DNA from 2 places in the Streptomyces sp. NPDC001868 genome. Region 1 is predicted to be linked to the other one. Evidence: riboswitches for the same ligand, from Rfam matches in the RefSeq annotation. Region 1 holds a riboswitch; the other holds the start of a gene.
What was found. Region 1 has a riboswitch for glycine ahead of gcvT (glycine cleavage system aminomethyltransferase GcvT). Riboswitches for the same ligand answer to the same signal wherever they lie in the genome.

Region 1 (15,562 bases):
GCGCTCGGACTGCTGGAGGAGCAGAGCCTCAGCAGCCTGGGACTTCGCGAGGTCACCCGGGCCGTGGGCGTCGCCCCGACCGCGTTCTACCGGCACTTCCGGTCGACCGCCGACCTCGGTGTCGCGCTGGTCGAGGAGGTGCTCGGCAGTCTGCACCCGGTGCTCGGGGATCTGATGTCGGCGGTGGGCGACAGCGACGAACTCATCGAGCGCGCCGTCGATCTGATCGCCCGCCACGTGGACGCGTACCCCGCGCACGTCCGGTTCATCGCGCGCGAACGGCACAGCGGGGTCCAGCCGGTGCGGGACGCCATCCAGGGGCAACTGGTGCGGTTCGCCGAGGAGGTGCGCGATGAGCTGGCCAGGCGGCCGGAGACCGACGGGTGGACCGACGCCGACCGGCTGATGCTCGCGGGGCTGTACGTCGATCAGATGCTGGTGACCGCCTCGCTGTTCCTGGAGGTCCAGGGCGAGCCCGAGGAGGAGCGTCTGCGGGCGACCCGGCTGGCGGGCCGCCGTATGCGGCTGATCAGCATCGGCTGTCGCCACTGGCTGGACTGAGCCGGCGGCACATACGAAGAGGGAGGGCGCGCCCGGCGATCGGGCGCGCCCTCCCTCTTCATACTTACGGTCAGCTGCCCTTGGACGCCGACGCCGACGCCGAGGCCTCCTGGTCAGGCGCCCCGCTCGGGGCCTGCCCGCCCTGCCCCTGCTGACCGCCGCCACCGGGGCCGCCGCAGCCGCCACCGCCGCCGGGGCCGCCGTTCTGGCCGCCTCCGCCGGGGGCACCGCTCGGCGCGCCGGAGGGCTGGCCCGAGGGCGCGCCGGACGGGGCACCGGACGGCGCCTGGCCGTTCGCGGACGGCTGGCCGGAGGGGGCGCCCGAGGGGGCTCCGGACGGCGCACCCGACGGGGCCTGGCAGCTCTGTTGGCCGGTGGTGCCGTTGTTCGAGGTGGACGACGACGAGTCGCTGGAGCCGCACGCCACAAGGAAGAGGGGTGCGGCCGCCAGCAGGGCGACGGCGGGGACGAGACGCGCACGCTTCATGAGAGACAACTCCAAGAACGATGAGGGAGTTCGTGAGCGGCATCGAAGCAACGCAGCTTGGGGCTCTCTTGGGTTCGCGCTGTGCCAAGCCTGTGCGAACCGCAAAGCGATCACCAACACACCCCGCCCGACCTGGCCTTTCACACCTCCACCGCAACTCGCGCCTGGTACAAGCTCGTGACAGAGGAGCACCGCGCCATCGGCTCCCGGGCCGCCGGGACTCTCAGTCCGACAGCCTGGCGCGTGCCAACTGCCGTGACTGCGCGACCAGTCGGTCCGCGCTGTCCCAGACCTCGGCGTCCTCCTCCAGGAAGCCGCCGGCGAGGTTGCGGGTGGAGATGGCGACGCGGAGCGGGCCGGGCGCCGGGCGGCAGCGGACGTGGACGGTCAGCTCGACCGTCGGGACCCAGCCCTTGAGGCCCAGCTCGAAGGCGGTCGGCGGCAGCGCGTCCACGGCGAGGAGCAGGGAGAAGGGGTCGGCATCGCGGCCGTCGGCGAGCCCGAACCAGGACCGCATCTCGCCCTTGCCGGAGGGCGCGCCGAGCGCCCAGCCGAGGGTCGCGGGGTCGAGCTTCAGGAACAGCCGGTCGGTGATCGCGGAGCCGCCGGGGACGGGGCCGGGGGCGTCCTGCGGGCCGAAGCACTGCTCGATCGGCGGGATCGCGGGCGGCTTCGCCGTCGTACGGACGTCGTCCGGGAGGGCGTCGAGATCGCCGTAGGAGGCGAGGACCCGTATCCGCTCGATCTCCCGGCCCGCGTCGTCGTACTGGAAGAGGGATGCCTGGCCGGTCGACAGGGTCCTGCCGGTGCGTACGACGTCGGTGCGCACGACCGCCGGGCCCGGCTGGGAGGCGGTCAGGTAGTGCGCGGAGATCGTGAACGGGTCGCCGTGCGGCAGCGCGTCGGCGAGGGCACGGCCGAGCACGGCGAGCAGATAACCGCCGTTGACGGCGCCGATGATGGTCCAGCCGGCCGAGAGGTCGATGTCGTAGACGCCGGGTCCCCGTCGGGTGACCGCGGTGTCCCGGTCGAACTCGCTGTCGCCGACGGTGGCCTGTACGGAAGCTGCTTCGGGCATGGGTGAACCGTACAACAGGTGATTACTAAGCGGTAGCTTTATGTGTTGCGGTGACGTTTCACCCGAGCCGGTCCCGGTCGCCTCGCCTCTCCCCCGCCGGCCTCACCCCTCCTCGACCGCCGCCGACCGCCGGTTCCAGGCCCGTGGCGCGCGCCAGTGGTACCGCATCGCCAGCAGCCGCAGCACGAAGGCCGTGATCGCGGCGAGGGCCGAGGTGACGGGGGTCAGGGCGTCCTGGCTGATACACAGGACGACCATCCCCGCGCCGACCATCGCGGGCACGGCGTACAGGTCGCGGTCCCAGCGCAACAGCGAGGGCACCTCGTTGGCGAGGACGTCCCGCAGCACACCGCCGCCGACCGCCGTGGCGAGGCCGAGGACGAGGGAGGCGGTCAGGCCGAGGCCGTAGTCGTACGCCTTCGCCGTGCCCGCGACGCAGAACAGGCCGAGGCCGGCGGCGTCGAAGACGTTGACCCCGGCCTGGATGCGCTCCACGTGGGGGTGGAGGAAGAAGACGAGGAGGGCGGCGAGCAGCGGGGTGACGAAGTAGCCGAGGTCGGTGAAGGCGGCCGGCGGTACGGCGCCGATGACCAGGTCGCGGAAGAGCCCGCCGCCGAGCGCGGTCACCTCGGCGAGGACGGCGATACCGAAGACGTCGAAGTTCTTGCGGACGGCCAGCAGTGCGCCGGAGATCGCGAAGACGAAGATGCCGATCAGGTCGAGCGGATAGGGAGACACCCCTACATTGTGACGCAGCAACGAGCCCCCGCCTTCCATTGCAAGGCGAGGGCTCGTTCTCACTTACTTGTCGTCGGCGTCACCGGGGTCCTCGGCAGCCTCGGGCTTCTCGGCTGCCTCGGGCTTCTTGGCAGCTTCGGGCTCGTTGGCAGCTTCGGGCGCCTTGACGGCCTCAGGCTCCTCGGCGGCCTCGGGCGCGGCGGGCGCCTCCGTCGCGGCGGGCGGTTCCGTCGCCGTCGGGGGCTCGGGCTCCGCGGGCGGCGCCTCCGTCGTCTTCACCGTGTCCGGTACCAGCTCGGCCGCCTCCTTCGCGGCCGTCAGCAGGACGATGTCCTGCGGCTGCTGGTCCGCGAAGTTCTCGGGGTGGTGGCAGGCGACCCGCTGCCCCGGCCGCAGCTCGGCCAGCGGCGGTTCGGTGGTGGTGCAGACCTGCGTGGCCTTCCAGCACCGGGTGTGGAAGCGGCAGCCGCTCGGCGGCGCGATCGGCGAGGGCACGTCGCCCTTGAGCAGAATGCGCTCGCTCTTGGCACCCCGGCGCGACGGGTCCGGGATCGGCACGGCCGACAGCAGCGCCTTGGTGTACGGGTGCATCGGCGCCGTGTACAGGGAGTCCCGGTCGGCCAGCTCCACGATCTTGCCGAGGTACATCACGGCGATGCGGTCGGAGACGTGGCGGACCACCGAGAGGTCGTGCGCGATGATCACGTACGTCAGGCCGAGCTCGTCCTGGAGGTCGTCCATCAGGTTGACGACCTGGGCCTGGATGGACACGTCGAGCGCGGAGACCGGCTCGTCCGCGACGACCATCCGGGGCTTGAGCGCGAGCGCGCGGGCTATGCCGATGCGCTGGCGCTGGCCGCCGGAGAACTCGTGCGGGTACCGGTTGTAGTGCTCGGGGCTGAGGCCGACCAGCTCCAGGAGGCGCTGGACCTCCTTCTTCACCCCGCCCTCGGGCTCGACGCCCTGGAGCCTGAACGGCGCCGAGACGATGGTGCCGATGGTGTGCCGGGGGTTCAGGGAGCCGTACGGGTCCTGGAAGATCATCTGGATGTCGCGGCGCAGCGGCCGCATCCCGGCGGTCTTGAGGTGCGTGATGTCCGTGCCGTCGAACTCGACCTTGCCACCGCTCGGCTCCAGCAGGCGGGTGATGAGCCGGCCCATGGTCGACTTGCCGCAGCCGGACTCCCCGACGACACCGAGGGTCTCGCCCCGGCGCACCTCGAAGTCGATGCCGTCGACGGCCTTGACCGCCCCGACCTGCCTCTGGAGCAGGCCCTTCTTGATGGGGAAGTGCTTGACCAGGCCCTCGACCTTGAGCAGCGGCTTCTCGTCGGCGTCGGCGCGCGGGGCCGGCACGGCGGCCCGGGTCTCAGTCTCGCTCACAGCTTCGGCGCAATCTCTTCGGTCCAGATCCGCGTACGGTCCTCCTGCGACAGGTGGCAGGCGGTGAAGTGCCGGCCGCCGACCTCGCGCAGGTCGGGGCGCTCGGTGCGGGTGACGTTGTCCTTGGGGACGTCCGCGTAGGGGCAGCGCGGGTTGAAGGCGCAGCCCGAGGGGACGTTGATGAGGCTCGGCGGCTGGCCCTTGACCGGGATGAGCCGGTCGGTCTGGGCACGGTCGATGCGCGGCATCGAGCCGAGCAGGCCCCAGGTGTAGGGGTGCTGCGGCTGGTAGAAGATGTCGTCGACCGGTCCGCGCTCCACGCACCGGCCGCCGTACATCACGAGGATGTCGTCGGCGATCTCGGCGACCACGCCGAGGTCGTGCGTGATGATGATGACCGCGGAGCCGAACTCCTTCTGCAGATCCCGGATGAGGTCCAGGATCTGCGCCTGGACGGTGACGTCCAGGGCGGTCGTGGGCTCGTCGGCGATGAGCAGTTCGGGGTTGTTGACCAGGGCCATCGCGATCATGGCGCGCTGGCGCATACCACCGGAGAACTCGTGCGGGTAGCCGTCGACGCGCTTGTGGGGCTCGGGGATGCCGACGCGGTCGAGGAGTTCGATGGCGCGCTTGCGCGCGACCTTCTTGCTGACGTCGTGATGGACGCGGTACGCCTCGACGATCTGGCTGCCGACCTTGTAATACGGGTGCATCGCGGACAGCGGGTCCTGGAAGATCATCGCCATGTCGCGGCCGCGCAGCCGGCGCACCTCGTCGGGGCTCGCCCCGACGAGTTCCTTGCCGTCCAGCCAGATCTCGCCGGACATCCGCACGTTCTTGCCGCGCGCCCCGAGCCGGTGCAGGCCCATGATCGCCAGCGAGGTCACCGACTTGCCGGAGCCGGACTCGCCCACGATGCCGAGGGTCTTGCCCTTCTCCAGCTGGAAGGAGAGACCGTCGACGGACTTGACCACGCCGTCGTCGGTCGGGAAGTGCACCTTGAGGTCACGCACTTCGAGGAACGCCTCGGGGGCGTCCCCGGCGCGTGTGGGCTCGCCGACGGCGGCCCCGGTCTTGGTCAGTTCGGTCACGAGAGCCTCACCCGCGGGTCGATCGTGGCGTACAGCAGGTCCACCACAAGGTTCATGAAGACGACGAAGAACGCCGCGAGCAGGGTCACCCCGAGGATCGGGGGCAGGTCGTTGGCGCTGATCGACTGGACCGCGTACTCACCGATGCCGTGCAGGGAGAACACGGTCTCGGTGATGAGGGCACCGCCGAGGAGCAGTCCGACGTCCATGCCGAAGACCGTCACCAGCGGGGTCAGCGCGGCCCGCAGACCGTGCTTGACGACCACGTTGCGCTCGCGCAGGCCCTTGGCCCGTGCGGTGCGGATGTAGTCCTCGTTCATCGTCTCCAGCATGCCCGAGCGGGTGAGCCGGGCGTAGATGGCGGAGTAGAGGAGCGCCAGCGAGCACCAGGGCAGGAAGAGGGTGTTGGCCCACTGCGAGGGGTTCTCGGTGAAGGGGACGTAAACCCTGCCGAAGATCTCCAGCTTGTAGCTGAACAGCAGCAGGGCCAGCTGACCGGTGAAGAACATGGGCAGGGAGACGCCCGCGAGCGCCACACCCATCGCGGACCGGTCGAAGAACGACCCGGGCTTCAGGGCCGAGATGACACCGGCCGTGATACCGCCCAGCAGCCACAGCACGGCGGCGCCGGAGGCGAGCGAGATGGTCACCGGCAGCCGACTGGTGAGCTGCGGCCAGACCTCCAGGTGGTCCTTGAAGGAGTAGCCGAAGCAGGGGGCGTCACAGCGGACCGTGCTGGGCCCCAGGTCGTACGTGGCACCGGAGACAATGCCCTTGATGAAGTTCCAGTACTGCTCGTAGACCGGCTGGTCCAGGCCGAGGTTCCGCTTGACCGCCGCGATGTCCGCGGGCGAGGGGTTCTTGCCGATGTACTGCTGTGCCAGCTGGTCGGCGGTCTGTCCGGCGAGCTTCGGCAGGATGAAGAAGATGCCGAAGGTGACCGCGGTGACGACGAGCAGCAGGATCACCGCCGCGATCGTCCGGCGGATGATGTACGAGATCACGAGGACCGGCGCCGGCGCCCGCAGGGTGTTCTCCCGCGGGCGCCAATGCCTTCACCTGCCTTCCGGGGCTACTTCTTTTCCGTGGTACCGATGTTGAGGTAGTCGTACTGACCGCTGAAGGCCGAGGACGACACCAGGTTGGTGGCGTACGGCGAGCGGTACAGCAGGACCTTGAAGTAGGTCAGCGGCACGATGGCGGCCTGCTCCATGACCAACTTGTCGACCTCGGTGTACGCGGCGGTACGGGCGGCCTCGTCGGTGTTGCCGATCGCGTCGTCCAGCAGCTTGTTGACCTTGGGGTCGTCCAGCTCGGACAGGTTGGTGTTACCGGACTGGCCGATGGCCTTGCCGTGCACGATCTGCTGCAGGAAGCCGTAGCCGGTCGGCCAGTCGGAACCCCACTGCATCATGATCAGGCCGATGTTGTTCTTCTTGTTGAAGGACGGCACACCCGCGTAGTCGGAGAAGTACTTGCCCGACGGGTACTGCTTGATGTCGGCCTCGATGCCGACCTTCTTCAGCGCCTCGACGACCGCGGTGGCCGCGTCGACCTCGCCCTGACGGTCGGTGCGGGCGGAGATGGAGGTCTTGAAGCCGCCCTCCTTGCCGCAGGCCTTCAGGCTCTCCTTGGCCTTGGTGACGTCACCCTTGCTGTCCGGGGTGGCGTACAGGTCGGCCTTCTCGTAGCCCGTGACGTCGGGGGGCAGCACCGTGGAGGCGATGTCACCGCGGATCGGGCCGCCCATGGCGGTCTGCACGGCGACCTTGTCGATCGCGTACTCGACGGCCTTGCGGCAGTCGACGTTGTCGAACGGCGCGACCTTGGTGTTGATCGCCGTGTAGACGAGACGGCCGCCGGACGCGTTGTCCGTGTTGGCCAGCATCTCCTTGTCCTTGAGGACCTGAGCCTGGGTCTGGGCGTCGACACCGGTGCCCTGGATGTCGATCATGGTGTCGCCGGCCAGGATGTCCTTGTCGATGGTGGCCTTGTTGACCTTCAGGTTCACCACGATCTTTTCCGGGTACTGCTTGCGCAGCGGGTCCGTCTTGGCGTCCCACTCCGTGTTGCGGACGAGGACGATCTGCTTGCCCTCCTCGTACTTCTGGAACTTGTACGAGCCGGTGGAGACGACCTTCTTGGTGTAGTCGACGCCGGTGTCCTTGGCCCTCGGCACCGGAGCCGTCTGCGGCATGCTCGCCAGGTAGTCGAAGTCGGCGAAGGGCTTGTTGAGCTTGAAGACGATGGTGTTGTCGTCCGGCGTCTCGAGGGACGAGATGCCCGCCTCGTTCTTGTCCTTGTACGGGCCCTTGTACTTGTCCCCGCCGTCCAGCAGCTGCTGGAAGTAGTTGGGGCCCGAGGAGAGCACGTCACGCGCGAAGTTCGAGCGCTCGACCGCGTACTTGACGTCCTTCGAGGTGACGACGGTGCCGTCCTCGAACTTGACGCCCTGGCGGATCTTGTACGTCCAGGTCTTGCCGCCGTCGCTGGGGGTGCCCGCGCTCTCGGCCAGGTCCGGGACGAGCTCGTTGCCCGCCTCGCCCGCGCCGGGCTTGAACGTCATCAGCGGACGCGCGTAGAGGCGGCTGAAGTTGAAGCCGTACGCGTAGTACATGTTGCCCGGGTCGAGGGACTCGGGGGTGTCCGTACTGGCGTAGGTGACCGTGCCGCCCTTCGCCGTGGACTCGTTCACGACACCCTTGGTCGCGGCGTTCGCGCCGGCGCCCTTGGGGGTGTCCTCCGTGCCGTCTTCCGCCTTGCTGCACGCGGACAGAAGCAGGCCGGCGCTGCTCACAACCGCGACAGCGGCCATTGCTGACCTTCGCATGATGGTCGGTTTCCCCTTCGTAGTTGGACAGTTGAGTGGGACTTCGGGCCACAACCGGGCCGCGGTCGCAGACGTCAGCGGCTGCGGGGGTCGAGGGCGTCCCGGAGGCCGTCACCGAGGAGGTTGAAGGCCAGCACCGTGATGAAGATCGCGAGGCCGGGAACGATCATGTATTGCGGGTCGACCTGGAAGAAGTCGACCGCGTCGTTGAGCATTCCGCCCCAGGAGGCCTGCGGCGGCTGGATTCCGACGCCGAGGAAGCTGAGCGACGCCTCGAAGATGATGTTGGTCGGGATGAGCAGCGTCGAGTAGACGATGATCGGCGCGACGAGGTTGGGCAGCAGCTCCTTGAACAGGACGTACGGGCCGCCGGCCCCCATCCCCCGCGAGGCGTCGATGAACTCCCGCTCGCGCAGCGCCAGGGTCTGACCGCGCACGATGCGGCCCATGTACGGCCAGTTGAAGAAGCCGATGACGAAGATCAGCACCGAGATGTGCAGCGGTAGGCCTTTGAGGCCGAAGGCGCCGCCCTGGAGCGTCGCGGAGATGGCGATGGCGAAGAGCAACAGCGGGAACGCCAGGAAGGTGTCCATCAGCCGGCTCACGATGGTGTCGACCCGGCCGCCGTAGTAGCCGGCGACCAGGCCGAGCACCACTCCGATGGCGTTGGACAGGATCGTCGCGCCGAAGGCGACGACCAGGGAGACCCAGGAGCCCTCGAGAATGCGGGCGAGGATGTCACGGCCGAACTTGGGGTCGACCCCGAGTGGGTGGTCCCAGCTCATCCCACCGAAGTCGCCCTTGGGCAGGGAGGTGTTGGCGTCGATCAGATCCTGGTTGAAGGTGTTGGGGTCGAGCCCCAGCATCGACTGCAGCGGCCGGGAGAGGGCCGCGATCAGGATCAGCAGGACGACGACGACACCGCCCGCGACCGCCACCTTGTCGCGCTTGAAGCGGGTCCAGGCGATCTGGCCGAGTGAACGGCCCTCGATCTTCTTGGCCTCGACACCTGCCAGCACGGCCTCGGGCTGCGCCTCGGCCTGCGATCCGGTCGTCTCAATGGGTGCGGTCATCGTCCCTCGTGCTTGCCCGTGCCGGTGGTTGCCGACTGTGCCTGACGGCCGCCCGGGTCTGCGGTGCGGTCCGTCACCACTGCTGCTCTCTTGCTCTGTGACTACTGATGGGTACGAGGGGGAGGTACGGCATCGAACTTCACCGTATGAACAGCGTGTTCGCCCGATCCCCCCATCGCTCTGGGGGAGTCTTCAACGGTCGCGCGATCAGGCACCAGACCCGGCGGCGAATGTATGCGCAACCGTGATGTGGCCAGCGGCGTTCCGCTATCCGGACGTGACGCTCTGTTGAGCGGTGGGAACCGCCCCGGTGCGGCTCAGTAGCCGCCGGGGTAGCCGTATCCGCCCGCCGCCGGGGCCTGTGCCGGGGCGGCGTGGGCCTCGCGGTCGTAGAAGGGGCGGGCGCCGGCCCGCAGCCACATGGCGACCGGGTCGTACTCGTCGGACATGGCGACGGTGGAGACGGGCAGACCGTCCGGGACCGCGCCGATGGACTGCTGCATCATCGCCCGCACCGAGTCCACGGCGGGCGGCGAGGTGTCGTAGACGTCGAGGCCGATGGCCAGATACGGCGCGCCGAGCGCGGGCTGCACCCAGGCGCGGCGCAGCGAGCGCACGGCGGGGGTGCGGTGGGCGTTCTGGGTCAGCAGGGCGTAGAACTGCGGGATCTCGATGGCCGGCTCGGACAGCCGCAGCGGGCCGGCGGGCTGCCGCTCCAGGCCCGTGGCGATCCGGCGCAGATCGAGCCAGGGGATGCCGAGGCCGCCGCCCGGCGCGTGCGGGTTCAGCCACAGGCCGTAGTGGTCGGGGTAGAGGGTGCGGGCCACGTCGAGGCCGTCGACGACCTCGTAGCTGCGGTTCCAGCCACTGGCGGAGAGTTCCTGGGCGGAGGTGACGCACGGGGCGTAGTTGAAGCCGTCGACCTCCATGTTCCCGTACTGCGCGTCCGGGGAGCCGGCCTGGCCGTGCCAGAGCAGCATCCAGATCTGGCCGGAGGGCGGGGAGGCGAGGGCACGCAGCAGCGCCTCGTAGGCGTCGTAACGCCCGGGCGTCACCTGGCGCAGCATGTGCTCGACCTGCCCGGTGGCGATGCCGCTCGCGCTCACGTTGGCCGCCCTTCCCTGTTGGACCTTGGTTATAGGAACCAGCTTAGGTGGTGTGCGGGTTGAGCCGGTCAGGGCTCGGGGGTTGTTGTGCGTTGCGGACCGCGGGTGCGTTGTGGCTGGTCGCGCCCGCGCGGCGGAGCCGCATATCGATACAGCCCCGCGCCCCTTTGGGGGCGCTGTCAGTACCCCTGTTGATAGAAGGGACGGACCCTTTCCCTCAGCCAGTCGCCCACCGGGTCCTGGGCGACGTCCAGGAAGACCATGTTGACCGGCCAGGGGACGGGGGCCTTGGCGAGGGCTCGGCCGAGGGCGGCCAGGGGGTGGGTGCGGTCCGCCTCCCAGGAACCCAGTTCGACGCCGATGAAGAGCACGGGGTCGGCAGTCTCGATGGCGGCGAGGCAGCGGCGGGCGGAGAGGACCACTCCGGTTCCGGCGAACTCGGTGGAGGCCGCGGCGAGGAAGTCCACGGGGTCGTCCTGCCAGTCCGGCTCGAACAGCCGGACGCGGGCGCCGTTCGCCGAGCCGTCCAGCGGGGTCCGCCCGGCCCGGCACAGCTCGGCCACGGCCGGCGGCGGCAGCGGGATGCCCACGACACCGTCCGGGTTCAGGGCGAGGCCGATCTGCGGGGGCAGACCGCGCGCGAACTCGACGGCCGGGGCGATCGTGTACGACATGTGGTTGCCGACGACCTGCCGGAACTGCTCCTCGGAGCTGAAGACCGGCACATACGCCTGGCCGCCGACCTCCATCGTGGGCAGATCCAGCTGGCCGCTCTGCGGACCGCCGCCCTCGGGCAGCGGCACCCAGACGAAGCTGCGGGCCAGCACCTCCACGATCCGGGCCCCGGCCTGGGGCACCCCGAGCGAGGCGGACAGCACCTCCTCCAGCTCATTGCCGGGCCAGCCTCCGTGCCCATGGGGATGCGCCTGTGCCGGGAAGTCCGCCGGGAAGTCCATCTGCTGCCTACCGCTTTGCTCCGTGATGCTGTTGTAGCTGCACCTTAATTGCTTCGGAAGGACTCGGGGGCCGCCGCGGAGCCTTCCCGTCGTCTCACCCCACGAAGTCGATCCGCTTCAGGACGTCCGCCGCGGCCCGGTCGATGATCACCGCCGCCCCGCATCCCTTCGGCAGCCGCCCCTTCTCCACCGCCCGCAGCAGCCGGGTCATGGCGCCCCGGTGCCGGGCGAAGGCGTACCGCGAGACCCCCCGTCCGCGCTCCCGCTGTCCGTCCCGGGCCTCACCGGGAGTGACGTCGAGCAGCAGCAGATGCAGGGTGCCGCCCCGCCTGCGGGCCTCGCGCGCGAGCCAGCTCCGCACCCACGCCTGTGTCCCGCAGTCGTGCACGACGATGCCCTCCCCCGAGCGGAGGGCGCGCCGCAGCCCCGCGTAGTGGGCGAGACGGACGAAGGGCCGGTAGGCCGCGTACGGCAGCCGGTGGCCGAAGCGGGCGTCGAAGCGGTCGCGGGTGTCCTGGGAGTCGATGCGGACGCCGGGCACCGCCCGCCGCATCAGCGTCGACTTGCCGCTGCCGGGGAGCCCGGTGACCACCACCAGGTCGTCCGGCTCGAAGGACAGCCCGTGAGGGCTGCGCCCGGCACGCTCCCTGAGATCGCGGACGACCGCCCTCGGGAACGGGCCGCACGCCTCGCCGGCCGGTGCGACGGGCTGCTTGGGCATGGCGATGCCCGAGGTCGTCGCATACGCCGTGGTCCTGTTCACCGTGATCGTCCTCCCCAGGGGTATGGGAGACCCATCCCCACAGACTGTAAAGAGAAGGTAATGCCCGATCCCTCCTGATTCAGTCCTCGTATTGCCACAAGAGTGCTACGGACCGCTGTGTCTGCTTGTTCTCGTCGTTCCCCCACCTGTGAAAGGTCCCCCTGCCGCACCGCGTCGATGCGTGCAATGATGTGCGCGCCAACTGCATACCGGCCGCTTGAATCCGCGCGGGAGAGCTCCCAGCAGCAGTGCGCTGGGGCGCCGAAGGAGCAAGTCCCTCCCTTGAATCTCTCAGGCCCAGATACCGCGCGGGCGAGGCACATCTGAAAAGCGGGCCGCACCTCTCTTCCGCAGGGGACGGCCCCACCCAAGGTGCAAACCACGACCACCAGTACGTACGGTCGTGGTGAACCTCTCAGGTTCCGATGACAGATGGGGAGGAACGCCCTCGCCTGTCATGCCCTGGGAGCAGAACCGATGAGCAACAGCCCCACCGCCGGACCGCGCCATACGGCGCTCGATGCCCTGCATCGTTCGCTCGGCGCGACGATGACCGACTTCGCGGGCTGGGACATGCCCCTGCGCTACGGCTCCGAGCGCGACGAGCACCTCGCCGTCCGTACGAAGGCCGGTCTCTTCGACCTCTCCCACATGGGCGAGATCACCGTCACCGGCCCGGGGGCCGCCGCGCTGCTGGACCACGCGCTGGTCGGCAACATCGGCGCGGTGAAGCCCGGCCGCGCCCGCTACACCATGATCTGCCGCGAGGACGGCGGCATCCTCGACGACCTGATCGTCTACCGGCTCGCCGACACGGAGGCCGGTTCCTCGACGTACATGGTCGTCGCGAACGCCTCCAACGCCCAGGTGGTGCTGGACGCGCTCGTCGAGCGTTCCGCCGGGTTCGACGCCGAGGTGCGCGACGACCGGGACGCGTACGCGCTGATCGCCGTCCAGGGCCCCGAGTCGCCCGGCATCCTGGCCGCCCTCACCGACGCCGACCTCGACGGCCTGAAGTACTACGCGGGCCTGCCCGGCACGGTCGCCGGGGTCCCCGCGCTGATCGCGCGCACCGGGTACACCGGCGAGGACGGCTTCGAGCTGTTCGTGAAGCCGGAGCACGCCGTCGAGCTGTGGCAGGCGCTGACCAAGGCGGGCGAGGGCGCCGGCCTGGTGCCCTGCGGGCTGTCCTGCCGGGACACGCTGCGCCTGGAGGCGGGGATGCCGCTGTACGGGCACGAGCTGTCCACCGCGCTGACGCCCTTCGACGCCGGGCTCGGGCGGGTCGTGAAGTTCGAGAAGGAGGGCGACTTCGTCGGGCGTGCGGCGCTCGCCGAGGCCGCCGAGCGCGCCGCCTCCGCCCCGCCGCGGGTCCTGGTCGGGCTGGTCGCCGAGGGCCGCCGGGTGCCGCGCGCCGGATACCCGGTCGTCGCCGACGGCCAGGTGATCGGCGAGGTCACCTCCGGCGCCCCCTCCCCCACCCTGGGCAGGCCGATCGCCATGGCGTACGTCGACGCCACGCACTCCGCGCCGGGCACCACCGGTGTGGGCGTGGACATCCGGGGCAGTCACGAGCCGTACGAGGTCGTGGCGCTGCCGTTCTACCAGCGGCGGAAGTGACACCTTCGTAGTCGTCCGGAAGCGGCGTCCGTACGGACCCCGAGCGTGACGCCGGGCACATTCACGCTGCTCACCAGCGGTTTCAGCAGTCCCCCCTTCATCATCACTCCCCCGCGTACAGGAGAATTCAGGCCATGAGCAACCCCCAGCAGCTGCGCTACAGCAAGGAGCACGAGTGGCTGTCGGGCGCCGAGGACGGCGTCTCGACGGTCGGCATCACGGAGTTCGCGGCGAACGCGCTCGGCGATGTCGTCTACGCCCAGCTCCCCGAGGTGGGCTCCACGGTGACCGCGGGCGAGACCTGTGGCGAACTGGAGTCCACGAAGTCGGTCAGCGACCTGTACTCGCCGGTCTCCGGTGAGATCACCGAGATCAACGAGGACGTCGTCAACGACCCGTCGCTGGTGAACACCGCCCCCTTCGAGGGCGGCTGGCTGTTCAAGGTACGCGTCGCGGAGGAGCCGGACGATCTGCTCTCCGCCGACGAGTACGTCGCCCACACCGCCGGCTGAGAAGACGAGGTCGTACGCATGTCGCTTCTGAACACGCCCCTGCACGAGCTGGACCCGGAGGTCGCCGCCGCCGTCGACGCCGAGCTGCACCGTCAGCAGTCAACCCTGGAGATGATCGCCTCGGAGAACTTCGCTCCGGTCGCGGTCATGGAGGCCCAGGGCACGGTGCTGACCAACAAGTACGCCGAGGGCTACCCCGGCCGCCGCTACTACGGCGGCTGTGAGCACGTCGACGTCACCGAGCAGATCGCCATCGACCGGATCAAGGAGCTGTTCGGCGCCGAGTACGCCAACGTCCAGCCCCACTCCGGCGCCTCGGCCAACCAGGCCGCGCTCTTCGCGCTGGCCCAGCCCGGCGACACCATCCTCGGGCTGGACCTGGCCCACGGCGGCCACCTCACCCACGGCATGCGCCTGAACTTCTCCGGCAAGCAGTTCGACGTGGTCGCCTACCACGTCGACACCGCCACCGGACTGGTCGACATGGCCGAGCTGGAGAAGCTCGCCAAGGAGCACCGCCCGAAGGTGATCATCGCGGGGTGGTCGGCGTACCCGCGTCAGCTGGACTTCGCCGAGTTCCGGCGGATCGCCGACGAGGTCGGGGCCTACCTGTGGGTCGACATGGCGCACTTCGCCGGTCTGGTCGCGGCCGGGCTGCACCCCAACCCCGTCGCGTACGCGGACGTGGTCACCTCCACCACGCACAAGACCCTCGGCGGTCCGCGCGGCGGGATCATCCTGGCGAAGAAGGAGTTCGCGAAGAAGCTCAACTCGTCGGTGTTCCCCGGCTTCCAGGGCGGTCCGCTGGAGCATGTGATCGCGGCGAAGGCGGTGTCCTTCAAGGTCGCGGCCTCCGAGGAGTTCAAGGAGCGCCAGCTCCGTACGGTCGAGGGCGCCCGCATCCTCGCCGAGCGGCTGACCGCCCCGGACGCCCGGGAGGCCGGTGTCGACGTCCTGTCCGGCGGCACCGACGTGCATCTGATCCTGGTCGACCTGCGCGCCTCCGAGCTGGACGGGCAGCAGGCCGAGGACCGGCTCCACGAGGTCGGCATCACCGTCAACCGCAACGCCGTCCCCGACGACCCGCGTCCGCCGATGGTGACCTCCGGGCTGCGTATCGGCACCCCGGCCCTGGCCACCCGCGGCTTCACCGCCGAGGACTTCACCGAGGTCGCGGACGTCATCGCCGAGGCGCTGAAGCCGTCGTACGACGCGGAGGCGCTGAAGGCCCGGGTCAAGGCCCTCGCCGACAAGCACCCGCTGTACCCGGGGCTGGGGAAGTAACCCCGACTTCATCGGTACGTAGTCCCGCTTTTCCGGGGCACCGCGCACACTGGGGAACGAGCGCGGTGCCCCACCCCCTG
Region 2 (15,562 bases), on a different contig from region 1:
ATCGGTACCTGTCGCCTGACAACCCCCGACTCGAATCCCGGCTCGAAGCCGACTCGAAGCGCCGTCGTGGTCTACTGCCGCGCATGCCCTTGTTGCTGCTCGACCTGGACAACACCCTGATCGACCGCGACGCGGCCTTCCGCGAGGCGGCGGCGGCCTTCCTCGCCGCGCACGGCCTGCCCGCCACCGACCTGCCGTGGGTGACAGCCGTCGACGCCGGCGGCTACACCCCTCGCCCCGAGGTCGCCGCCGCCCTGACCGACCGCTACGGCGGCACGGTCCCGCCCCTCGCCGTCCGCACCCTGCTCGACACCGGCGCCGCCGGCCGCGTGGTCCTGGCAGCCGCCACCCGCGAGGCACTCGACAGAGCGCGGGCGAGCGGCTGGACCTGCGTGATCGTCACCAACGGCCGCACCGTCCAGCAGGAGACGAAGATCCGTGGCACCGGGCTCGACCGACTCGTCCAGGGCTGGGTGGTCTCCGAAGCCGTCGGCCACAAGAAGCCGGAACCGGAGATCTTCCACGCCGCGGCCGCCACCGCCGGCCTCCCCCTGCCCGGCGCCTGGGTCATCGGCGACTCACCGCACGCCGACATCGCGGGCGCCGCCGCACTCGGCCTGCGCAGCGTCTGGGTGGCGAACGCCCGCGCCTGGACCCAGGACTCCTACCGGCCCACCCACATCGCGGCGGACGTCACCTCCGCGATCGACCTCGTCATCGGCACCACCCCGAACCGGGCGGAACAGCGGAGCAGCCGGGCGGACACCGCCGGACGAGACTCCGGCGCTCCCCACGCACCGCCCCCGCCGTAGCCCCCTCTAGGGTGCGGGGATGATCTCCAACAGCTACCTCTCCGAACTGTTCTCGCTGGACGGCCGGGTCGCCGTGGTGACGGGCGGCAGCTCCGGCATCGGCAAGGCCATCGCGACCGCTCTCGCACGGGCGGGCGCGAGCGTGGTGATCGTCGCGCGCAGGGAGGCGGAGCTGACGGCCACGGTCGAGGAGCTGACGGCGGACGGCTGCCGGGCGGCCTGGACGAGCGCGGACCTCAGCACCCGGACCGGCGTGCGCGCGGCGGCGGAGCGGGCGGTGGAGGCGTTCGGCGAGCCCGACGTCCTCGTCAACAGCGCCGGGATCAATCTGCGTCCGCCGATGAGCGAGCTGGGCGAGGACGTGTGGGACACCACCATGGCCGTGAACCTGGACGCGCCCTTCCTGCTGGGCCAGCGCTTCGGCCCCGGCATGGCCGAGCGGGGCTACGGACGCATCATCCACATCACCTCCCAGCAGGCGCACCGGGCGTTCGTCCGCAGCGGCGCGTACGGCGTCTCCAAGGGCGCCCTGGAGTCGCTGGCCCGCTCGCAGGCCGAGGAGTGGTCACCCCACGGCGTCACCTGCAACACCCTGGTCCCCGGCTTCGTCCCGACCCCGCTCAACACACGCCTGTCGTCCGACCCGGAGAAGGTGGCCGCCCTCGCCGCGCGCACCCTGGCCGGACGCAACGGCCTGGCCGACGACTTCGCCGGAGCCGCGGTGTTCCTGGCGGGCCCCTCCGCCGGCTACATCACCGGACAGTCGATCTTCGTGGACGGCGGCTTCTCGGTCCACTAGTCCACCGGCCCCCCGCCCCGCCGACCGACCCCAAGACCCACTGACCCACTGATCCACTGACCCACTGACCCACTGACCCACTGGCCACGACGGAACCGCCGCCCCGACGCCGCAGGAAGCCCGGGGGCCCCGACTGGCCCCCGAAAACCGGTCCACTAACCCCGAATTGGCCTTGGCCCGTGGCCTCCCCAACCCCCTAGCGTCGTCCCATGCGTATTCGTATCGTCGACGCCTTCACCGACCGCCCCTTCTCCGGCAACCCCGCCGGAGTCCTCCTCCTCGCCGCCTTCCCGGACGACGCCTGGCTGCAGAACGTGGCCAAGGAGGTCAACCACGCCGAGACCGCGTTCGCCCACCCCCTCCCCGAGGGAGGCGAGGCCGACTGGGCGCTGCGCTGGTTCACGCCGGTCGCCGAGGTGGCGATGTGCGGCCACGCCACGCTGGCCACCGCACATGTCCTGGCCGAGACGAACACTCACGCGGGCCCGGTGCGGTTCGCCACCCGCAGCGGTGTCCTCGTCGCCACACCCCGGCCGGACGGCTCCCTCACCCTCGACTTCCCGACCGCGCCGCTCACCCCGGTCGCCGTCCCGGACGGCGTCGCCGAGGCCCTGGGCGCCGAGCCGCTCAACGCCGTCGACACCGGCCCGAACGTCGGCGACCTACTGCTCGAACTCGCCGACGAGAAGACGGTGTTGGGCCTGGCCCCCGATCTGCGCTCCCTCGGCCGGTACTCCGCGCGCGGCATCATCGCCACCGCCCGCGCCGAGGACCCCGCCGCCGGCCACGACTACGTCTCGCGCTGCTTCTTCCCCAACCTCGGCATCGACGAGGACCCGGTCACGGGCAGCGCCCACACCGCCCTCGCCCCCTACTGGTCCGAGCGCCTGGGCAGCCCGGATCTCACCGGCCTCCAGGCCTCTACCCGCTCGGGCCACGTCCGCACCGAGCTCCGCGGCGAGCGCACCCTGCTCTCCGGCCGCGCGGTCACGGTCATCGACGGCGAACTCCTCGCCTGACCGCACGGCCCAGCCGACCGCACGGCCACCGCTCACGGGGTGGGCAGCCACCCCACCTTCCCCGCCAGCAGCGCGTATCCCACGAACGCCCCGATGTCGAGCAGCGAGTGGGCCACCACGAGCGGACCCACTCGCCCCCACCGCCGGTACAGATAGACGAACACCACGCCCATCACCATGTTGCCGATGAAGCCGCCGATGCCCTGATAGAGGTGGTACGAGCCGCGCAGCACCGAGCTGGCGGCCAGCGCGCTCCCCGGCGACCAGCCCAGTTGCTGAAGCCGGCGCAGCAGATACCCGACCACGATGACCTCTTCGAGGACCGCGTTCTGGATCGCGGAGAGGATCAGTACGGGGTACTTCCACCAGACCTCGGGCAGCGCCTCCGGCACCACCGTGAGGTTGAAGCCGAGGCCGCGGGCCGCCAGATAGAAGGCGATGCCCGTGCTCCCGATCCCCGCGGCGATCACCGCGCCCCGCCCGAGGTCGGGCCATGGCTTCGTACGGTCGAACCCGAGGGTGCGCAGCCCCGCGCCCTCGCGCAGCAGGAAGTGCGCGACCAGGGCGACGGGCACCAGGGCGGTGGTGATCCCGAAGAGCTGCCACGCGAGGTCGAGCCAGGGCCGGCCAGGCGCGGCCGAGGCGTTCATGGTCGCCGCCTGGTCCTTCAGCCCACCCGGTTTGGTGACCGACCCGATGAAGCTGATCAGCGCGGACACCCCGCTCGCGCCGAGGGAGACCGCGAGCACGAGCAGTGTCTCGTCCCTCAGGATCCGCCGCCCCGGCCGCTCCCCCGGCAGCGCACCCTCCACCGACTCCGCCTGCCCCTGCACCCACGCCTCCAGTTGTCCGTCCCCGCCGAAGGTCCATCATCACCCGCGGCGGTCCGGAGCATTCCGGCGGCTTGCCTCACAGACGGTTCCCTCAGCCCAGCGGCACCGGCTCCGGCAGCCCGACGGGCCAGCTGTGGACCGGCTCCCCGGAGTGCATCAGCTCGCCGTACCGCCGTGTGGTGGCGGCCAGTGCCGCGTCCCGGGCGAGGCCCTTGGCCAGAGCCTGGTGGAACGTTTCCACCTGCCAGGACGCCCCGTTGACCCGGCGCCGGCAGCGCTCCTCGATCACGCCGAGGTAGAAGTCCCGGTCGACGGGCTCGACCCCCCACGCGTCCAGCCCCACCTCGGCGAGCGGCAGCAGCTCGTCCCGTACGAGGTTCACGGCGTCCACCGGGCCCACCCCGCCGTAGCGCCCGCGCGGCCACTGGAACTTCGCCTCGATGCCGTGCCGGCAGGCCTCGTCGAAGTTGGCGGCGGCGGTCTCGAACGGCAGCCGCGTCCAGACGGGCCGCGACTCCTCGGCGAGGGCCCGTACGACGCCGTAGTAGAAGGCCGCGTTGGCGATCACGTCCGTGATGGTCGGCCCGGCGGGCAGCACCCGGTTCTCGACGCGCAGGTGCGGGACCCCGTCGGCGATGCCGTAGACGGGGCGGTTCCAGCGGTAGATCGTGCCGTTGTGCAGGGTGAGTTCGGCGAGTGAGGGGACCCCGCCCGCGTCGAGGACGCCGATCGGATCCTCTTCGTCGCAGATGGGCAGCAGGGCCGGGAAGTAGCGCAGGTTCTCCTCGAAGAGGTCGTAGGCCGAGGAGATCCACCGCTCCCCGAACCAGGTGCGGGGCCGTACTCCCTGGGCCTGGAGTTCGGGTGGCCGGGTGTCGGTGGACTGCTGGAACAGCGGTGGCCGCGACTCCCGCCACAGCTCGTGCCCGAACAGGAACGGCGAGTTGGCGCCGACGGCGATCTGCGCGGCGGCGACCGCCTGGGCGGCGTTCCACACATCGGCGAACCGGCCCGGGGTGACCTGGAGGTGCAACTGCACGGAGGTGCAGGCGGCTTCGGGCGCGATGGACTTCGAGGTGCAGACGAGCCGCTCCACCCCGTCGATGTCCAGGGTGAAGTCCTCACCGCGGGCGGCGACGATCTGATCGTTCAACAGGGTGTACCGGTCGCCCGCGGAGAGATTCGAGGAGACCAGGTCGTCCCGGTCCAGCGTCGGCAGAATGCCGATCATCACGATTCCCGCGCCGACCTCGATCGCCTTGCGGTCGGCATACGCGAGGGAGGTGCGCAGCTCCTCGGAAAGCTGGTCGAAAACGCGACCGTCCAGGCGATGTGGCGCAATGTTGACTTCCAGATTGAACATGGCGAGTTCTGTTTGGAAATCTCGGCTCGCAATCCGCTCCAGTACTTGCGCATTCATCATTCTCGGCAGACCGTCGCCATCGACGAGGTTCAGCTCGATCTCCACACCCATGAGGTTCCTGGGGCGGTCGAACCGCTTCTCCTCCAGCAGCCGCGCCAGCCCCGCCAGGCACTGGTGGAGCTTGTCGCGGTACTGCTGGCGATCGGAGAGGCCAAACGGCCCCGCCACGACCTTCTCCCCCATCGAAGTGTCCCTCCTCGGATGGGCAGGCCGATGACTCGGCCACTGGTTGTCCCGGGTCCACGGATGATGATGCCCAGGCAGAGCCACCGATAACGTCCTGCGCGCGACCTGCACACGCTAGGCTGAGCACGGTCACCTCCGACCTTATTCACTCGGCGTGCTTCTGGCACATTCAGCGGGCAAGAATGAGCACGCGCTTTCTGCCCGGTGACCTTTCGTGAAAAGCGCCGACGAGAACCGGCCGTCCGCTACGCGACGGTAATCCGAGGTCACCGACGCACCCCCCTGGGAAAACGGGGTGCCATCCATGTTCCGGCGACCGGATACCGCCTTGCTCTTCATATCCGGAACGGCTAGACGAAACCTCGTGTGAACACGTGTCGTATAAACTTCGCAAACGAGGCTGAGAGAACGGCACTCGCGGTCCTCGGTCCTGCCGTCCTGCCACGCGCGGCGGACCCAACCCACGCACCGGACCCCGGGCACCCGTCTCTCCGATCCCCGAGAGCTGACAGCGCCGTCCGCCCCCGCCCTCGCGCCACCGTGCCTGTCGAATTGAGAGGCGACCCACCATGCCGCTGCATGTCCCCCCGGCTCCCGCGCCCGCCCTGCGCACCGTCCTCACGGCACTCGGTTCCCCCACCGCCGTCCACGAGGCGCGAACCCCCTCCCTGAAGAACGCCCAAGGCCCCGCCACCCCCGAACTCCCCCTGCCCGTCCACGTACTCGACCGGATCACCCCCGAGGGCACGGGCACCACCCGGCTCACCGGATGGCGGTTCCTGATCCGCTGCGGCGACCGTGCCGTGGCCGCCGCCGAGACCCGGCTCACCCCGGACGGCTGGGCGTTCTCGCACTTCTTCGAGGGCCCGTACATCACCTCCACCGAGCGCGCCCTGCGCCAGGCCGAGGTCATGCAGCAGCCCTACCAGCCACGCCTGCTGTCGGTGCCCGAGCTGTACATGCTCACGCTCTGGCTGCACGCCGACCCCACCGCCGACGGCGCCACCGGCCATCCGGCACCGACCGACCTGCTGGTCCCGCTGGCGCCCGCACCGCCCGGCATCGCGGCCCACCGCCCGCACCGGGTCGCCGATCTCCTCCCGGTACTGACCACCCGGCTGACACCCGCACCCGTGCCACTTCTGGGATCACCCGCCTGAAAGCCCGGCCGCCCCCGCATTCGACCGCTCGCGCCCCGCCACCGAAATCCCGGTGGCGGGGCGCTTGTTTCCCACTGCCGGAATTCCCGCTCTTTCGGGCGCCAATACGCTCGTACGAGCCATTCACGCACTCTTCCCCCACCGGACTAGCCCCATCCGACCACTGCGAACCACCCGAAGGGACAGTGTGGTGGGGATGAACCGTCCGCGCGGCGGATGCGTCATCAACCTGTGAAGAAGCCGTGCTGCGAAATGCCTGCGGATTGACGCCCGTGGGGCAACACTGGGACCGGACCGATTTATCACAACGGGGGGCGGCCATGAACGGGGCTTCAAGCCGCGGGACAGACGAACCAGCCATCTCAGACCACACGACAAACCGAAAGATCCCAACAACCATGTGCCAGCACCAGCCACTGTGCCCGACCGCCGAATCCGCCGACCGGGAAGGCGCCCGACTCGTGGCGCACCACCCGGAGCAGGGATGGAGCCTGCTCTGCAACGGCGTTCTGCTCTTCGAGGACACCGGTGAGCTCCTGCCGGACGGCCAGATCATCGCGCCGCACCGCCCGATGGGCACGGTGATGACAGCCGCCTGAGCCGCACTCACGTGCGCGGCAGGGCGAGCGTCCCCGCACAGGACGTCCGCCCGGACAGAAGAAGGGGCCGGCCGGAGAAGCACTCTCCGAACCGGCCCCGACGCGTGTCCGCGTCCGACTACTCTTCGTAGGCGTCCAGCGGCGGGCAGGAACAGACCAGGTTCCGGTCGCCGAAGGCCTGGTCGATCCGGCGCACCGGCGGCCAGTACTTGTCGGTGGGCGACACCCCGGCCGGGAAGACCGCCTCCTCGCGCGTGTAGGCGTGCTTCCACTCCCCGCCGAGCGCGGCCGCGGTGTGCGGAGCGTTGCGCAGCGGGTTGTCGTCCGCCGGCCACTCGCCCGAGCCGACCTTCTCGATCTCCGCGCGGATCGCGATCATCGCCTCACAGAACCGGTCCAGCTCACCGAGGTCCTCCGACTCGGTCGGCTCGATCATCAGCGTCCCGGCCACCGGGAACGACATCGTCGGCGCGTGGAAGCCGTAGTCGATCAGCCGCTTGGCGATGTCGTCGACGCTCACCCCGGTCGACTTGGCCAGCGGCCGCAGGTCGATGATGCACTCGTGCGCCACGAGCCCGCCCGGACCGGTGTACAGCACCGGGTAGTGGGGCTCCAGCCGCTTCGCGATGTAGTTGGCGCTGAGCACCGCCACCTGCGTGGCCCGCTTGAGCCCCTCACCGCCCATGAGCCGGACGTACGCCCACGAGATCGGCAGAATGCCCGCCGAACCCCACGGGGCCGCCGAGATCGGCCCCACGCCCGTCTCCGGGCCGGCCGCCGGCTGCAGCGGGTGGTTCGGCAGATACGGCGCCAGGTGCTCGCGCACCGCCACCGGGCCCACGCCAGGACCGCCGCCGCCGTGCGGGATGCAGAACGTCTTGTGCAGGTTCAGGTGCGAGACGTCGCCACCGAAGTGCCCGGGCTTGGCGAGACCCACCAAGGCGTTGAGGTTGGCGCCGTCGACGTACACCTGGCCGCCCGCGTCGTGCACCTGCGCGCAGATGTCGGCGACGTGCTCCTCGAACACCCCGTGCGTCGACGGATACGTGATCATCAGCACGGACAGCTCGTCGCGGTACTGCTCGATCTTCGCCCGCAGGTCCTCGACGTCGATCTCGCCGTCCCCGGCGGTCTTCACGACGACGACCTTCATGCCCGCCATGACGGCGCTCGCCGCGTTGGTGCCGTGCGCGGAGGACGGGATGAGACACACCGTCCGCTGCTCGTCGCCGTTGCCCCGGTGGTAGCCGCGTACGGCCAGCAGCCCGGCCAGCTCGCCCTGGGAGCCCGCGTTCGGCTGCAGCGACACCTTGTCGTACCCGGTGGCCTCCGCCAGCCGCTCCTCCAGCTCACGGATGAGCGTGAGATACCCCTGCGCCTGTCCGGCGGGCGCGAACGGGTGCAGCTGCCCGAACTCCGGCCAGGTCACCGGCTCCATCTCGGTGGTCGCGTTGAGCTTCATCGTGCAGGAGCCCAGCGGGATCATGCCCCGGTCCAGCGCGTAGTCCCGGTCCGCGAGCCGGCGCAGGTAGCGCAGCATCGCGGTCTCGGAGCGGTGGTCGTGGAACACCGGGTGCGTGAGGTAGTCGTCCGACCGCAGCAGCGCCCCGGGCAGCGTGTCCGCAGCGGTGGCGTCGAGGGCCTCGACGTCCCCCTCCACCCCGAACGCGGTCCACACGGCGCCGAGCTGTGCCCGCGTCGTGGTCTCGTCGCAGGAGATGGACACCAGGTCGGCGTCCACGAGGTGCAGGTTCACGCCATGTTCCCGAGCGGCGGCCACGACCTCACCGGCCCGCCCCGGCACCCGCACGGTGAGCGTGTCGAAGTACGCCCCGTGCACGACCTCGATCCCACCGGCCGCGAGCCCCGCGGCGAGCACGGTGGCGTACCGGTGCGTACGCCGGGCGATGGTCCGAAGCCCCTCGGGCCCGTGGTAGACGGCGTACATACCCGCCATCACGGCGAGCAGCACCTGTGCCGTACAGATGTTGCTGGTCGCCTTCTCCCGGCGGATGTGCTGCTCCCGCGTCTGCAGGGCGAGCCGGTACGCCTTGTGTCCGTCCGCGTCCACGGAGACCCCGACGAGCCGCCCGGGCAGACTGCGCGCGAACTTCTCCCGTACGGCCATGTAGCCCGCGTGCGGCCCGCCGAAGCCCATGGGCACACCGAACCGCTGGGTCGTCCCCACCGCGATGTCGGCGCCCAGCTCACCGGGTGAGGCCAAAAGGGTGAGGGCGAGCAGGTCGGCGGCGACGGTGACGAGCGCGCCGAGCGTGTGCGCCTGCTCGACGACCGGCTTCAGATCCCGTACGGCACCGGAGGCGCCCGGGTACTGGAGCAGCACCCCGTTGATCTCCCGCTCGGCGAGCTCGGCCGGAATCCCGGCGCTCAGGTCCGCGACGACGACCTCGACGCCGGTCGGTTCGGCCCGGGTCTCGATCACGGCGATCGTCTGCGGCAGCGTGTCCGCGTCGACGAGGAAGAGGCCCTTCTTGTTCTTCCCCATGCGCCGGCACAACGCCATGGCCTCGGCGGCGGCGGTGCCCTCGTCGAGCAGGGAGGCGCCGGAGGTGGGCAGACCGGTCAGCTCGGCCACCATGGTCTGGAAATTGAGCAGCGCTTCGAGCCGCCCCTGGGAGATCTCGGGCTGGTACGGCGTATAGGCGGTGTACCAGGCCGGGTTCTCCATGACGTTCCGGAGGATGACCGGCGGGGTGAAGGTCCCGTAGTACCCGAGCCCGATCATCGAGCCGAGCACCTGATTGCGGTCCGCGAGCGAACGCAGCTCGGCGAGCACCTCCGCCTCGGTACGCGCACCGGGAAGGTCCAGCGCCTCGGCGTTCTTGATCACGTCCGGGACCGCGGCGGCCGTCAGCTCGTCGAGCGAGCCGTACCCGACGTGCGCGAGCATCTTGGCCCGGGCCTCGACGTCCGGTCCGATGTGGCGCCGCTCGAAGGGGATTCCCTGTTCGAGCTCCGAGAGCGGAATGCGATGGGCGGTCATTACGGAGGCCTCCTGGTCTGACACGACCGTCGAGGGGCACCACGGCACGGGTGCCCCGAGGGCCTCCCCCTCTGTCATCTCAACCTGAGAGCTTCACCGGTCCAGGGTACGAACCGGCTTTCACCGTCGGTGAGAGCGGAAGCCGTGACACCCGCCCTGCTTTCCAGAGTGACCTCGTCCGTGCGGTACGTGGGCCTGAGAGATTCCGGGGAGGATTTGCTCCTTCGGCGCCTCCGGATGGTGTCCGGAGGACTCTCCCGCACGGGGTCAGCAGCCGCTGCCAGCGTATCAGCGCGGGCACCGCACGGGTCTTCGAGTGGCCGCCTTCCCCGATGTGCCTTTTCGTAGTGGTGAGGGATGATTCGCGACCCCTCTGCGACCACTTGGAGGGCCCGTGCAGACCGATATGGATCCGCGCAACCTGATCGGCCGCAAGGCGTTCGACCGCAAGGGCAGCAAGATCGGCACCGTGGACGAGGTCTATCTCGACGACGCCACCGGCATCCCCGAGTGGGCCGCGATACGCATGGGCCTCTTCGGCCGCGACTGCTTCGTCCCCCTGGAACCCAGCGAACTCGTCGAAGGCACCCTCCGCGTCCCCTTCGACCGCGCCCTCATCAAGGACGCCCCCGACTTCGGCGTAGGCCGCCATCTCTCCCCCGAACAGGAACTCCAGCTCTACCACCACTACGGCCTCGACATAGCCCCACCCCCGCCTCCGGACCACGACTTCGGCAACACGACAGGCAAGAACAACACCTGATCCGGGGCGACGCCCCTGCTCTTTCGGCCCGCAGGGCCGTCGCTTTCAGGGGCGCGGGGCTGTTCCGATTCGCGGCTCCGCCGCGTGGGCGCGACCAGCCCCCACACACCCGCAGCCGCCCGATCGCCGTCATCGACCCACCCCTCAGGCGCCCTCCTGATCCCGGTCTCTCGATCCCGCCGCAACGGCGCGCAGCCACAGCGGCGCGGACCGGCGCTGCCCAGTCTCAACCCCGCACCAACGGCAACGGCTCCGCCGGCTCCAGCCCCGGATCATCGGTCCTGAACGTCCGCACCCGCCCCGGCTCCACATCGTGCGGCGTCTCGAACCGCACGGTCACCCGCCCCAGCCCGCTCCCCTGCACCCACCCGTGCCCGTACTCGGCATGCCGCACATCATGACCGGCCCTCCACTGCCGCTCGGCACCCGCACCCTCCTCCGCCACAGGCACCTCCACGTCGGAGCCGGCCTCCTCCTCCACAGGCTCCGGCTCCCCCGCAGCCTGTGCGAACAGGTCCTCCTGCGTGTAGTCGGCGAGCCCGCTCACCCCCACCCCCAGCAACCGCACCCCACCGGTCGTGTCCACGGACTCCAGCAACCGCCCCGCGGCCTCCCGCACCACCGCGGGGTCGTCCGTGGGCCCCCGCAGGGTCTCGGACCGGGTCAGCGTCGAGAAGTCGTACCGCCGTACCTTCAACACGATCGTCCGCCCCGACAGCCCGGCGCCCCGCAGCCTGCGCACACACCGGTCCGCGAGCCGTTGCACCTCCATCCGGACCCGCACCCGGTCATGGATGTCCACGTCGTACGTGTCCTCCACCGACACCGACTTGGTGTCCCGCTCGGCCACCACCGCCCGGTCGTCCCGCGCCAGCGCCATCGCGTACAGCCCGTGCCCGTGCGCCTTCCCCAGCAGCCGTACGACCTCGTCCTCCCCCGCCTCCACGATCTCCTCGACCGTGGTGATCCCGGCCCGCCGCAGATGGTCGCCTGTCGCAGGGCCCACCCCCGGCAGGATCCGCACGGACATCGGGCCCAGCAGCTCCCGCTCGGTCCCTGGCTCGATCAGCACCAGCCCGTCCGGCTTGGCCTGCTCGGAGGCGATCTTCGCGAGCATCTTGGAGGCCGCGAGCCCCACGGATCCGGTCAGCGCGGTCACCGCCCGGATGTCCGCGCGCAACCGCGCGCCCGCCAGCCGCGCCGATTCCTCGTCCCAGGCCGTGCCCCCGGCCTCCAGGTCCACGAACGCCTCGTCCAGACTCAGCGGCTCCACCAGCGGCGACAGATCACGCAACAGCCCCATGACCTGATCGCTGATCGCCCGGTAGAACGTGAAGCGCGGCGTGAGATACGCGGCGTTCGGCGCGAGCCGGCGCGCCTGCCCCATCGGCATCGCCGAGTGCACCCCGAAGACCCGCGCCTCGTACGAGGCGGTCGCGACCACCCCACGCGGCCCGAGCCCGCCCACGACAACGGCTTTCCCCCGCAGACTCGGCTTGGACGCCTGCTCCGCCGAGGCGTAGAAGGCGTCCATGTCGAGATGCAGGATCGTCGGCGCGGTTCTCACCTCTCCGATGCTGCCCTACGCCACTGACAACGCCCCGAAGCGGCGGCGGCGGAGTTGCTCAGACCGCCCGGTTCCGCCGTCGCGCCAGTTCGTCCGACGGGTTGTGGCCCATGAGCGTCTCCCCCGTGTCGACCCGCTCGCCGTGCAACTGCGAGAGAGCGCTTTCCACATCACGCCAGACCACCCCCACGGCGATCCCGAAGACCCCCTGGCCGCCCTGGAGCAGGGCGTGGACCTCGTCGGGCGAGGTGCACTCGTAGACCGTCGCGCCGTCGCTCATCAGCGTCATCCGCTCCAGATCGCTGAAGCCCCGCTCCCGCAGGTGCTGGACGGCGGTGCGGATGTTCTGGAGCGACACCCCCGTGTCGAGGAACCGTTTCACGATCTTCAGGACGACGACGTCCCGGAAGCTGTAGAGCCGCTGTGTCCCCGAGCCCTGGGCGGACCGCACACTCGGCTCCACGAGACCGGTACGGGCCCAGTAGTCGAGCTGCCGATAGGTGATGCCGGCGGCCGCGCACGCGGTGGGGCCGCGGTAGCCGACGCTCTCGTGCGGCTCGGGGGCCGCCTCCGCGCTGTCCTGCACAGCCGTGGGCCGCTGCGGGACGTGACCGGCCGCGCTGCTGTGATGGGGGTCCCCCCAGCTCGAGCCTAGCCGAGAGCCTGGGGGAGGGTACGGGCCGCCGTCCCCCAGCCTGCGTCCGGGGGCACCCCCAGCCGTACCGTCGCCGCTGCTTCTCACGCCGACCTCCGTCCTTGACCTGCCTCATCGACGGTAGGCAGCCACCTGGGGCGCGTCAACGACCACCGCACTCGCCACGCCGAGTGATAATCACCCTGAGAGTGGTTTCCCGTGCCCTCCCGCGGGGAAAGGCTAGCCGAATGCGCTCCGGCGGAGCCGACCGACCGTGCATGGGCTGATGGCATGTGCCGAGCCCCGGACGACGTCTCCCACCGCCCGGACCGGCGCCCGTGGCACCTTCGCCCCGGAGTCTCGGACCAGCTACGCCGACCGTGTCCCAGCCCGCCCTTGGCGACCGTCTCCCACTGGCAGCACGCGCGATCCGTCCCGTCCGCCACGACGTCTCTCGGCCGCCACGACGTGCATCCGGCGGTCCATGACGCCCCGAGCCCCGAACCCGGGCACCCGCCACCGATGACGACCGGCGGCGTCAAGGCCTCACAGCCCCGGACGACCGCCCGCCCGGTCTCACTGACTGTTCGTTCCGAAGTCCTCGGGCGAGATCTGGTCGAGGAACTCGCGGAACTTCTCCACCTCGTCCTCCTGCTCGTCCGGGATCGCGATGCCCGCGTCGTCGAGCACCCCGTCACTGCCGAAGATCGGCGTACCGGTACGCAGCGCCAGCGCTATGGCGTCCGAAGGCCTCGCACTCACCTCGACCCCACTGGCGAACACCAGCTCCGCGTAGAAGACGCCCTCACGCAGGTCGGTGATGCGCACTTCCGTGAGCTCCTGGCCGACGGCCTCCAGCACGTCCTTGAACAGGTCGTGGGTCAGCGGTCGCGCGGGGGCCATGCCCTGCTGGGCGAAAGCGATCGCCGTCGCCTCCCCCGGCCCGATCCAGATGGGGAGGTAACGGTCGCCTCCCACTTCGCGCAGGAGCACGATCGGTTGGTTGGAGGGCATTTCCACCCGGACACCTACGACATCGAGCTCGTTCACACAGCAACCCTAGGCCGTGCTCGGGATGTTTGGGTAGTCGGGCTCGGATCGGCCCACCGATCCGCCACGGGCGAACACCGCCTCTCAGCGGAGCCGTACACCCAGCGCGCTCCGCACGAGCGCGGCGTGCAGCTTGACCGTGAGCCCCGCCAGCTCGCGCGTACGGTCCTCCGCATGCGCCCTGGTCTGCGGATTGCGGTGCAGGCGCAGGGGCGCCACGACCTGGTCGACGAGCCCCGCCTCACGGTCCGCGGCGGCCCGCATCACCCGCAGATGCCGGGGCTCGATACCGAACCGCCCCAGTTCCACCACAAGCGTGGCGACCGTGAGCACCTCGGCGTCGTACGACCCGTCCGGCAGCGGGGCCACCAGCCCGTACGACTCCCACTCGGCCAGCTGCTCCTCGTCGATCCCGGCGCCGGCGACCAGCTCGCCACGCCCGATCCGGGCGGCCGCCGGCTCCTCGGGCTCCCCGAAGAGCTCACTCAGGCGCTCTCCGTCACCGATGTCACGCTGGCGCCCCACGGACGGCAGCCGTACGTCCTCGCCGCGCTCCAGGGCCTCCAGATACTCGCGGATCACCTTGAGCGGCAGATAGTGGTCCCGCTGCATCCTGAGGACGTGTCCGAGGCGCTCCACGTCCTCGGCGCTGAACTTGCGATACCCCGAGGGGGTCCGCTGCGGCTCGATGAGCCCCTCCGACTCCAGGAAACGGATCTTGGAGATGGTTACCTCGGGAAACTCCTCGCGCAAAGCGGTCAGCACCGTACCGATGCTCATCAGGCCACTGTCCGCGGCGGCGGTGCCGTGGTCGGCACCACCGCTCGTTGTTCGAAGCATGGACCTTCCCTGGGGGTCCCCCCGGACACCGTCCGGGGGAGGGTCAGTAGCCCCGCTGGCTCGCGTAGAAGACCAGCCGGTACTTGCCGATCTGCACCTCGTCGCCGTTGTGCAGGGCGACCTGGTCGATCCGCTCACGGTTGACGTAGGTGCCGTTCAGGCTGCCGACGTCGGCGACCGTGAACGAGCCGTCCTGACCCCGGCGGAACTCCACATGGCGGCGCGACACGGTCACGTCGTCCAGGAAGATGTCGCTCTGCGGGTGACGGCCCGCCGTGGTCAGATCGCCGTCCAGCAGGAAGCGGCTGCCCGCGTTCGGGCCGCGGCGCACGACCAGGAGCGCCGAGCCGAGCGGCAGCGCGTCGACGGCGGCCTGCGCCTCGGGGGAGAGCGCCGGCAGCTGGGTCTGGCCGGTGACCTCGGAGTCGTAGGCCTCAAGGCCGGAGATGGAGATCGTGGAGGTCGTCTCGGACGGACGCTCGGCGGTCGCGCCGGCCCGCAGCGGAGCACCGCAGTTCGAGCAGAAGCGGCTGTTCTCCGCGTTGCGGTTACCGCACCTCGTACACACCAGGGCCGACATCGACGGATCCTCCTGCCGCGGCTGCCCCGCCGGGGCATTGGACGCATACGGGTCTGAACTAAACCCTCCACCCGTACCTGAGGTTGACGGTTCCCCGAAACCTATGCGGCCCGACTGGGCAGGGTCAACAGACGGCGCGCCCTGACCTCCGGAAATGTCACCTCCCGGACCACCGACCTGGTCCCGGAACAGCGGGCGATCACCGCCCTGCTCCTCCGCTTCCGAAGGCTGCGCGCGATGACGGGAGGTCGCGTTGTCGCTGCCCTCTCGCGCGCTCTTGCCGAACAACTTCG

Region 2: linked by a shared signal. The riboswitch ahead of gcvP (aminomethyl-transferring glycine dehydrogenase) and the one ahead of gcvT (glycine cleavage system aminomethyltransferase GcvT) in region 1 are both predicted to bind glycine.

The regions. Positions count from the first base shown of each region.
Region 1 is NZ_JBEOYO010000052.1:38,799-54,360, forward strand. Features, by position in the region: gene ABT147_RS37905 (TetR family transcriptional regulator) at 1-561, shown strand, start outside; gene ABT147_RS37910 (hypothetical protein) at 632-1,048, opposite strand; gene ABT147_RS37915 (thioesterase family protein) at 1,272-2,126, opposite strand; gene ABT147_RS37920 (trimeric intracellular cation channel family protein) at 2,229-2,903, opposite strand; gene ABT147_RS37925 (ABC transporter ATP-binding protein) at 2,928-4,247, opposite strand; gene ABT147_RS37930 (ABC transporter ATP-binding protein) at 4,244-5,338, opposite strand; gene ABT147_RS37935 (ABC transporter permease) at 5,335-6,342, opposite strand; gene ABT147_RS37940 (ABC transporter substrate-binding protein) at 6,411-8,168, opposite strand; gene ABT147_RS37945 (ABC transporter permease) at 8,243-9,241, opposite strand; gene ABT147_RS37950 (enhanced serine sensitivity protein SseB C-terminal domain-containing protein) at 9,559-10,347, opposite strand; gene ABT147_RS37955 (enhanced serine sensitivity protein SseB) at 10,527-11,303, opposite strand; gene ABT147_RS37960 (AAA family ATPase) at 11,398-12,066, opposite strand; glycine riboswitch at 12,285-12,383, shown strand; glycine riboswitch at 12,384-12,508, shown strand; gene gcvT (glycine cleavage system aminomethyltransferase GcvT) at 12,544-13,686, shown strand; gene gcvH (glycine cleavage system protein GcvH) at 13,821-14,198, shown strand; gene glyA (serine hydroxymethyltransferase) at 14,217-15,482, shown strand.
Region 2 is NZ_JBEOYO010000006.1:291,034-306,595, forward strand. Features, by position in the region: gene ABT147_RS10475 (HAD family hydrolase) at 84-812, shown strand; gene ABT147_RS10480 (SDR family NAD(P)-dependent oxidoreductase) at 832-1,611, shown strand; gene ABT147_RS10485 (PhzF family phenazine biosynthesis protein) at 1,821-2,630, shown strand; gene ABT147_RS10490 (CPBP family intramembrane glutamic endopeptidase) at 2,663-3,463, opposite strand; gene ABT147_RS10495 (glutamate-cysteine ligase family protein) at 3,555-5,069, opposite strand; gene ABT147_RS10500 (hypothetical protein) at 5,642-6,232, shown strand; gene ABT147_RS10505 (DUF5999 family protein) at 6,631-6,831, shown strand; gene gcvP (aminomethyl-transferring glycine dehydrogenase) at 6,950-9,835, opposite strand; glycine riboswitch at 10,009-10,105, opposite strand; gene ABT147_RS10515 (PRC-barrel domain-containing protein) at 10,230-10,598, shown strand; gene ABT147_RS10520 (DNA polymerase IV) at 10,825-12,165, opposite strand; gene ABT147_RS10525 (MerR family transcriptional regulator) at 12,224-12,907, opposite strand; gene ABT147_RS10530 (bifunctional nuclease family protein) at 13,376-13,849, opposite strand; gene ftsR (transcriptional regulator FtsR) at 13,934-14,689, opposite strand; gene ABT147_RS10540 (zinc-ribbon and FHA domain-containing protein) at 14,733-15,562, opposite strand, start outside.